DNA from 2 places in the Streptomyces sp. BBFR2 genome. Region 1 is predicted to be linked to the other one. Evidence: riboswitches for the same ligand, from Rfam matches in the RefSeq annotation. Region 1 holds a riboswitch; the other holds the start of a gene.

Region 1 (4,863 bases):
CCGCCGTTGAGGGCGTGGACGGCGTGGTCGATCTCGGCGGTGGTGCCCGCCAGGCGCGGGACGACCTCGCGGGCGGCGAAGTCGAGGATCGCGGCGACCTGTTCCGGCTGTCCGGCGGCCACGGCCGCGACGGCGGACGGCGCCCAGTCGGCGTCCTCCATCGCCTGGACCAGCTCCCGGGCTCGCTCCTCCGCCTCGTCGGCGGTGGTGCGGGTCGCGGCGGACTCGTCCAGGCCCAGCGCCTCGCGCAGTCCGGGCAGCGCGGACGTACCGCCCCAGATCTGGCGGGCGCGGAGGATCGCGAGGACGAGGTTGACGCGTGCCTCGCCGGTCGGGGCGGCGCCCAGGACGTGCAGACCGTCGCGGATCTGGGCGTCCTTGACCTCGCAGAGCCAGCCGTCGACGTGGAGGAGGAAGTCGTCGAAGCCGTCGTCGTCGGGGCGGGCCTCCAGACCGAGGTCGTGGTCGAGCCTGGCGGCCTGGATGAGGGTCCAGATCTGCGCGCGGATGGCCGGGAGCTTCGCCGGGTCCATGGCGCTGATCTGCGCGTACTCGTCGAGGAGCTGTTCGAGCCGGGCGATGTCGCCGTACGACTCGGCGCGCGCCATCGGCGGGACGAGGTGGTCGACGAGGGTGGCGTGGACGCGGCGCTTGGCCTGGGTGCCCTCGCCCGGGTCGTTGACGAGGAACGGGTAGACGAGGGGGAGGTCGCCGAGGGCGGCGTCGGGGCCGCAGGCGGCGGAGAGGCCCGCGTTCTTGCCGGGCAGCCACTCCAGGTTGCCGTGCTTGCCGAGGTGGACCATGGCGTCGGCGCCGAAGCCGCCGTCGTCGGCGGAGGCGGCGATCCAGCGGTAGGCGGCGAGGTAGTGGTGGGACGGCGGCAGATCGGGGTCGTGGTAGATCGCGATCGGGTTCTCGCCGAAGCCGCGCGGCGGCTGGATGAGGATCAGCAGATTGCCGCGGCGCAGGGCGGCGAGGACGATATCGCCCTCCGGGTCGCGGCCCGGCTCGTCCACGTGGCTGCGGTCGAGGAACATCTCGCCGGGCGGCGGGCCCCAGTGCCGCTCGACGGCGTCGCGCAGCTCCTGCGGCAGCGTGGCGTACCAGCGCTTGTAGTCGGCGGCGGGGATGCGGACCGGGTTCTTGGCGAGCTGTTCCTCGGTCAGCCACTCCTGGTCGTGGCCGCCCGCCTCGATGAGGGCGTAGATCAGCTCGTCGCCGTCGCCGGAGGCGAGACCGGGGACTTCCTCGTCGCCGAAGTCGTAACCCTCCTCGCGCAGGCGGCGCAGGAGGGCGACGGCGGAGGCGGGGGTGTCGAGGCCGACGGCGTTGCCGATGCGGGAGTGCTTGGTGGGGTACGCGGAGAGGACCAGCGCCAGCTTCTTCTCCGGCGCCGGGATGTGGCGGAGCTTGGCGTGGCGGACGGCGATCCCGGCGACGCGGGCGGCGCGCTCGGGGTCGGCGGCGTACGTCGGCAGACCGTCCTCGTCGATCTCCTTGAAGGAGAACGGGACGGTGATCAGGCGGCCGTCGAACTCGGGGACGGCGATCTGGGTGGCGGCGTCCAGCGGGGAGAGACCCTCGTCGTTCTCCTCCCAGGCGGCGCGGTTCCCGGTCAGGCAGAGCGCCTGGAGGATCGGCACGTCGAGGGCGGCGAGCGCGCCCGCGTCCCAGGACTCGTCGTCGCCGCCGGCGGACGCCTCGGCGGGCTTGGTGCCGCCCGCCGCGAGGACGGTGGTGATGATGGCGTCGGCCGGGCGCAGCGCCTCGATCAGCTCCGGTTCGGGCGCGCGCAGCGAGGCGACGAAGAGCGGCAGCGGCCGGCCGCCGGCCTCCTCGATCTTGGTGCAGAGCGCGTCGACGAAGCCGGTGTTGCCGCTCATGTGGTGGGCGCGGTAGTAGAGCACCGGGATGAGCGGGCCGTCGATGTCCGTACGGGCGGCGGGCCGGGCCAGTTCGCCCCAGGACGGGGCGGGCTGCGGCGGTTCGAAGCCGTGGCCGGTCAGCAGAACGGTGTCGGAGAGGAAGCGGGCGAGGCGGCCGAGGTTCTCCGGCCCGCCGTGCGCGAGGTAGGCGTGCGCCTCGGCGGCGATGCCGACGGGGACGGTGGACGCCTCCATCAACTGGGCGTCCGGGGCCTGTTCGCCGGTGAGGACGACGACGGGGCGGTGCTGGTCCTCGGCGAGGAGGAGGTTCAGGCCCTCCTCCCAGGCGCGGATACCGCCGAGGAGACGGACCACGACGAGGTCGGCGCCGTCGAGCAGCGCGGGGAGTTCGGCGAGGTCGAGCCGGGCCGGGTTGGCGAGCCGGAACGGCACGGGGCCGTCGGCGGCGCGGGCGCTGAGGAGATCGGTGTCGGAGGTCGACAGCAGCAGAAGCATGCGAGCGCAGAGCCTTCCTCGGGGTATCCGCGCCCCGGGTGGTTCGTTGGACGGCGGGAGTTCCTGACTCACCCGGCGGCTGCCGGGCTCACAGTGGCGGGACCGCGCCGGACTCTCACCGGGCTTCCTCCCTGAGGGCCGCCCCGCGTCGGGAAAAGCCCTCGTCGCCGTCGCCGGCGTCGGCGGGCCGGCTGACCCACCGGAGTGAATGGTAAGGGCTGCCCCGCCGCCACGGGAGCGGGCCTTCGGATCGACGCACGAGGTCAGGGGGCGCCTTGGGGGCGCGGCGCGATCCATCGTGGGTTGCCCTTACGGGATGTCCCTATGGGGCGGCCCGGGCGGGATGGCCTTACGGGTCGGGCGCACGGATGCCTTACGGGGTGCCCCTGCGGGGAGGGGCGGCTGGATGGGCGGGGGGGTCGGGCCCGTACGGGGTGTGCGGGGCCGAGCCCGTACGGGGTGCGGGGCCGAGTCCCTAAGGGGTGCGGGGCGTGGGCCCTGCGGGGTGGCCTTACGGGGTGCCCCTGCGGGGAGGGGCGGCTGGATGGGCGGGGGCTCGGGCCTGTACGGGGTGCGGGGCGGAGTCCGTACGGGGTGCGGGGCGTGGGTCCTGCGGGGTGGCCTTACGGGGTGCGGGGCCGGCCCGGGGTGGAGTGCGGGGCCGGCCCGAGGTGCGGAGCCCCTTGCGGGCGGCCGTACGGGGTGCGGGGCCCCGCGCGTACGGGGTGCGGGGCGGCCCGGGGCGCGGGTTCGGCTCCGGTGGGGCGGCGGCCAGGGCCGTGCGGCGGGCGGGGCGGGCATCCTCGGGTGGCCTCACCGGGGGCGGGCCCTCGGGGGCGGGGCCCTCGGACTTACGGGGTGCGGGCCCGGTCCGAAGCGCGGGTTCCCCGTCCGGGGGCGTGGCTCCGGAGGTACAGGGCTGCGCGCGGCCCCTACGGGACGCGGGCCGTTCCCCGTAGAGGGCGGGTGGCCGCTGCGGGATGCGGGTCCGGGCCCCGTACGGGCATCCCGGACGGGGCGCGTGCGAGGTGGTGGGTGTCCGGGCCGGTGGGCGGGGCGGGCCCCGGGGCGCCGTCGGCCTTCGGGGGGCGTCGGTATGCTCGCGGCCATGCCGCCCTCCCCCTCGAACCGGCCCTCCGGGGCCCAGCCGCCGCTGCGTGAGCGCGGTGACGCCTGCCCGGGAGCGCTGCGGCTGCACACGGCGGCGGACGGTGCGCTGGCCCGGGTACGGGTACCCGCCGGGGAATTGACGGAGCGTCAGGCGACCGCGTTGGCGGACGCGGCGGACCGCTTCGGGGACGGCGGGCTCTCCCTCACCTCGCGCGGCAACGTGGAGCTGCGCGGCCTCGGCGACGGCTGCGGCGGCGACCTGGCCGCGCTGCTGGCCGACGCCGGTCTGCTGCCCTCCGTACGCCATGAACGCGTCCGCAACATCGTCGCCTCGCCGCTCGCCGGACTCGACGGCCGCACCCCCGCCGACGTGCGGCGCTGGGCCCGTGAGCTGGACGGAATGCTCTGCGCGCAGGAGTGGACGGCGCGGCTTTCGGGCCGGTTCCTCTTCGTCCTGGACGACGGCCGGGGCGACGTGACGGGCCTCGGCGGAGATGTGACCTTGATCGCAGAAGACGCGGAAGACGCGGCAGGCGCGGGGGGAGCGGCGGGCGCGGCCGACGCGGGGCCGGGGGGCGCTCCCGGGGCCGCCCCTTCCGCTCTCCTCTTCCTCGGCTCCCCCGACGGTACCGGTGGCGCCCCGGCGGCGCTGCGGGTCGCGGGCGCCGACGCCGCCCGTGCCGCGCTCGCCGCCGCCCGGGTCTTCCTCGACGCCGCCGACGCGAGCGGCAGCGGCGCCTGGCGGGTCCGGGATCTTCCGGGGGGCGCGGCGCCGGACGCGCGCGCCGTCGGCGAACGACTACGCGCCGCCGGGGTCCCCGCCGCGTACGTACCGCCCGGCACCGTCCCGGACCGGCCGGAAGGCGGTGCGCCGTCACCCGGACCCGTCGAAGGGCCCGGCGGGCGCCGCACGCTGAGCGTCCTGGCGCCGCTGGGGCGGCTGACCGGCGCGCAGTGGCGCCTGCTGACCCGTATCGCCGGCGACGGGGACGGCACGCTCCGGCTGACCCCGTGGCGCGGCGTCCTCGTCCCCGGGGTCGCCGGGCCGGTGGCCGCCGCCCGGTTGCGGGAGTGCGCGGACGCGGGCCTGGTCACCGCCCCGGACTCGCCCTGGTACCGGCTCGGCGCCTGTACCGGGCGCCCCGGGTGCGCCAAATCCCTGACCGACGTACGGGCCGACGCGAGCGCCGTGGCGGCGGCCCTCGGGCGGGCTCCCGCGCTGCCGGTGCAGTGGTCCGGCTGCTACCGCCGCTGCGGCCACCCGCACGGCGCCTGGATCGACGTCCTGGCGACCGGCGGTGGCTACGACGTCACCGTGGTCCGGCCGGGGGCGCCACCGGAGCCGCTCGCGGCGGGCGCCACCGTGCGGCAG
Region 2 (4,863 bases), 2.0 Mb from region 1:
GGCGGCCGGGGCCGGCGCCGTTACGGGAAGTCCGTTCATACGGGGAGCCCCGCCGACGGCCCATCGCGTACGGACCGGGCGGGGGCTCCGGGGAGATCCGCCCGCGCGGCGGACCGCCCCGGAGAGGGCGGCAGAAGCCCGGCCGCGGGCGACGGCCCGCCGCCGTGGAGGCCGGTCGGTCCGTTCGACGCGAGTGCGTTCGCGTGGGGGTGCCGGTGCGGTCCGGGGCGGGCGTACGGAGGCGCGGGAGGTGGGGCGGCGTGCGCCGCGCTCGAACGGCGGGGCGTTCCGGGGGCCGGGGGTTTCGGCCAGGCGTGCGGGGTGGCGGGGGCCGTGGATTCGCGCCAGGTCCGCGTGCGGAGGGGGACGCGGGGCGGGGCGAGGGGGCGGGGCGTCCACCAGCGGGGTGACGGATTGCGACGGGGTCGTTCGGATGCTGTTCACGGGCGGCGGAACAAGCCATATTCGGGCCGAGCGGCAGCTCATTCGAGCCACATACAGATGGGGTGCAAGTGACGTGTGAGATACCTCCTTCCGAACACTGCGACGGCGTCATTACCGGGCCCGGCCACGTTCATCTCCCGTTCACCCACCCTTCGTACGTTTCCGGCGTCACTGACCATCGAACTGATTGCCTGGGTGAATGGAACACATCACGCTTCTCATCGGGATCGTGATCGTCACGGCCTTGGTGTTCGACTTTACGAACGGCTTCCACGACACGGCCAACGCCATGGCCACCACCATCTCCACCGGCGCGCTGCAGCCCAAGATCGCGGTGGCGATGTCGGCGGTCCTCAACCTCGTCGGCGCGTTCCTGTCCGTGGAGGTCGCCAAGACCATCTCCGGCGGGATCATCGACGAAAGCGCCGGTATCAGACCTGAAGTGATCTTCGCCGGTCTGGTCGGCGCGATCGTCTGGAATCTCCTCACCTGGCTCGCCGGCCTTCCCTCCAGCTCCTCCCACGCCCTGTTCGGCGGTCTGATCGGCGCCACGTTGGTGTCCGTGGGCACCGGCGGTGTGCACGGCGGCGCCGTGGTGATGAAGGTCCTGATCCCGGCCGTGGCCGCCCCGGTGGTCGCCGGTATCGCGTCGATGGCCGCGACCCGGCTGACGTACCGGCTGGCCCGGGGCCGCGACGAGCAGGAGACGGCCAAGGGCTACCGCGCCGGGCAGATCGCCTCGGCGGCGCTGGTCTCGCTGGCGCACGGCACCAACGACGCGCAGAAGACGATGGGTGTCATCACCCTCGCGCTGATCACCGGCGGTGTGGTCGCCCCGCACTCCGACCCGCCGCTGTGGGTCATCGCCTCGGCCGGTATGGCCATCGCCCTGGGGACGTACCTGGGCGGCTGGCGGATCATCCGCACCATGGGCAAGGGCATCACCGACATCCAGCCGCCGCAGGGCTTCGCCGCCCAGACCGGCGCCGCGGCCACCATCCTGGCCTCCTCGCACCTCGGCTTCGCGCTCTCCACCACCCAGGTCTGCTCGGGTTCGGTGATGGGTTCGGGTCTGGGCCGCAAGGGCGGTGTGGTGCGCTGGTCGACGGCGGTACGGATGGTCGTCGCCTGGTGCCTGACGCTGCCGGCCGCGGGCCTGGTGTCCGCCGGTGCCGCGCTCCTGGCCGACCAGGGTGACTGGGGCGTCACGGCCGTCGCGATCCTCGCGCTCGGCATCTGCGGCGCCATCTGGGCCGCGTCCCGCCGCAAGCCCATCGACCACAACAACGTCAACGAGACCGAGTTCACGGAGCCGCCCGGTGTGGTCACCGCGGCCCTCCAGACGGTCTCCCCTCCCCCGGCCGGGTCGCTGAACCCCGTCGAGGGCGAGGAGTCCGCCCCCGCCGCGAGCGCCCCGCGCGCCAAGACCGCGACAGCCGCCGGCTGACCGCCCGAATCTGAGGAACCGCAGCATGAGCATCGACTGGGCAGCTCTCGGCCAGGTCTTCGGCGTCACCCTGGTGGTGACGGTCGGGATCGTGGGCCTGTTCACGGTCGGCATCGTCGGCACGGCCCGTACCCGGACCGAGGGCGCGCCCGCCACGGCGGGTGCCCCGGGCGCCGGCGCGCGGATCGGCGGCCTCGCCGCCTACGCGGTCTGCGCGGCGGCGGTGGCGTACGGCATCTATCTGATCGTCGCCGCCTGACCCGTCCGGCACGGCGTACCCGGCGCCCGGTCACCGCACCTGAGCGGTGGCCGGGCGCCGTGCGTCGTGCCGGTCCTGTGGCCTCTGCCACATGGCCCGCGATACCACGGCGTCGCAGGTCACGGGTGAGTTGACGGGGTTGGCGGGGCGTGGTGGACTTCCCACGCCAATCGGCGACAGCAGAGGAAGTCCGGTGTGAATCCGGCGCGGTCCCGCCACTGTCACCGGGGAGCGCACCTCCGACGAAGGTCACGGTCCGCCCCGTGCACGCCCGACGGGCGCACGCCAGGACTGGAAGGCCGGGGGACGCGCCGATCCGGGAAGCCAGGAGACTCCTGTCGCCGTCACGTCGAACCAGGGCGCGGACCCTGAGTGAGGACATACCGCCATGCCCGGCCGCCCTGCCAGATCCTCCCTGCCGCAGTCCCTCCGAGGCGTGACGGCGGTCTGATCCGATGCGTGCCGAACACGCCGGCTACGCGTGCGGTGCGGTCCTGGGCTTTCTCGGTGATCTGCTCGCCGCCGACCCGCGGCGCGGCCATCCGGTGGCCGCCTTCGGGCGCGGTGCGGCGGCCGTCGAGGCCCGGCTCTGGCGCGACCACCGCGGTGCCGGCGCCGTCCATACCCTGCTCTGCGCGGGCGGCGCGACCGCCGGCGCCACGCTGCTGACCCGCGCGGTACGCGGGACCGCGCCCGCCCCCTCCCCCGTACGGACCGCCGCCGTCACCGCGCTGACCGCCGCCACCGTCTGGTCGGTGCTGGGCGGTACCTCACTGGGCCGGGAGGCGCGGGCCGTCGGCGACGCGCTGGCCGCCGGGGACCTCGACCGGGCACGGCGGCGGCTGCCGCATCTGTGCGGCCGGGATCCGCAGGCGCTGGACGAGGCGCAGATGGCGCGGGCGGTCGTCGAGTCGGTCGCGGAGAACACCTCGGACGCGGTGGTGGGCGCGCTGGTGTGGGGCGCCGTCGGCGGTGTCCCGGGGCTGGTGGCGTTCCGGGCGGTGAACACCCTCGACGCGATGGTGGGTCACAAGTCGCCGCGCCACCGCCGGTTCGGCTGGGCGTCGGCGCGGCTGGACGACGTCGCCGGGTGGCCCGGCTCCCGGCTGACCGCCGCGCTCACCGTGCTCGCCGCCCCGGACCGGCGCGGCGCGCTGCGGGCCTGGCGGCGGGACGGCGGCGCGCATCCGAGCCCCAACGCGGGCCCGGTGGAAGCCTCGTTCGCGGGCGCGCTGGGCGTACGGCTCGGCGGGACGCTGGCGTACGGCGGGCGTGTCGAGCACCGGCCGCGGCTGAACGGCGGGGGCCGTGCGGTGGCGACACAGGACATCGCGCGGGCGGTGCGGCTCTCGCGGCGGGTGAGCGTGGGGGCGTTGACGGTGACGGTGGCCGGGCGGCTGCTGGCGGGCGCGGTGCGTCCGGCCCTCGCCCGGCGGAAGGGCGGGGTGCGGTGACGGGCGGCGGACTGCTGATCGCGGGGACGACCTCCGACGCGGGCAAGAGCGTGGTGACGGCGGGGATCTGCCGCTGGCTGGTGCGGCAGGGCGTGGACGTCGCGCCGTTCAAGGCGCAGAACATGTCGCTGAACTCGTTCGTGACGCGGGACGGCGCGGAGATCGGCCGGGCGCAGGCGATGCAGGCGGCGGCCGCCCGGGTGGAGCCGTCGGCGCTGATGAACCCGGTGCTGCTCAAGCCCGGCGGGGACCGCAGCAGCCAGGTGGTGCTGCTGGGCAAACCGGTCGGCGAGATGAGCGCGCGGGGGTACTTCGGGCGCCCCGGGAGCGGTGCGCGCCCGGCCGGCCGCGAGGAGCTGCTCGGCACCGTCACCGAGTGTCTGGCCGAGCTGCGGCGCGCCCATGACGTGGTGATATGTGAGGGCGCGGGCTCCCCGGCGGAGATCAATCTGCGGCGCACCGACATCGTCAACATGGGGATCGCGCGGGCCGGGCGGCTGCCGGTGGTGGTGGTCGGTGACATCGACCGCGGCGGGGTGTTCGCGTCGTTCTTCGGGACGACGGCGCTGCTGGCCGAGGAGGACCAGGCGCTGATCGCCGGGTATCTCGTCAACAAGTTCCGCGGCGATGTGACGCTGCTGGAGCCGGGGCTGGAGATGCTGCGGGAGCTGACGGGGCGTCCGTCGCTCGGTGTGCTGCCGTTCACGCACGGGCTGGGCATCGACGAGGAGGACGGGCTGCGGGTGTCGCTGCGCGGCGCGGTCCGCGAGTCCGTGGTGGCGCCGCCGCACGGCGCGGACGTGCTGCGGGTCGCGGTGGCGGCGGTGCCGCTGATGTCGAACTTCACGGACGTGGACGCGCTGGCCGCCGAACCGGGCGTGGTGGTGCGGTTCGTCGACCGCGCCGAGGAGCTGGCCGACGCGGATCTGGTGGTGCTGCCGGGCACCCGCGGCACGGTGCGGGCGCTGGCCTGGCTGCGGGAGCGGGGGCTGGCCGACGCGGTCGCCCGGCGCGCCGCCGAGGGCCGTCCGGTGCTGGGCATCTGCGGCGGCTACCAGATGCTCGGCGAGGTGATCGACGACGAGGTGGAGTCCCGGGCGGGCACCGTGCCGGGCCTGGGGCTGCTGCCGCTGCGGGTGCGGTTCGCGGTGGAGAAGACGCTGGCCAGGCCGGTCGGTACGGCGCTGGGCGCGGCAGCCGAGGGGTACGAGATCCATCACGGGGTGGCCGAGGTGAGCGGCGGGGAGCCGTTCTTCACC

The links. Region 1 has a riboswitch for cobalamin ahead of cobN (cobaltochelatase subunit CobN). Riboswitches for the same ligand answer to the same signal wherever they lie in the genome.
Region 2: it holds a riboswitch for cobalamin, as region 1 does, so the genes downstream of both, ACGH2B_RS22545 (cobalamin biosynthesis protein) here and cobN (cobaltochelatase subunit CobN) in region 1, are expected to answer to the same signal.

Annotation. Positions count from the first base shown of each region.
Region 1 covers NZ_CP172415.1:3,584,694-3,589,556, reverse strand. Annotated here, with positions in the region: gene cobN (cobaltochelatase subunit CobN) at 1-2,381, opposite strand, end outside; cobalamin riboswitch at 2,419-2,539, opposite strand; gene cobG (precorrin-3B synthase) at 3,490-4,863, shown strand, end outside.
Region 2 covers NZ_CP172415.1:5,543,359-5,548,221, reverse strand. Annotated here, with positions in the region: gene ACGH2B_RS22555 (anion permease) at 644-1,891, shown strand; gene ACGH2B_RS22550 (hypothetical protein) at 1,917-2,150, shown strand; cobalamin riboswitch at 2,332-2,485, shown strand; gene ACGH2B_RS22545 (cobalamin biosynthesis protein) at 2,606-3,604, shown strand; gene ACGH2B_RS22540 (cobyric acid synthase) at 3,601-4,863, shown strand, end outside.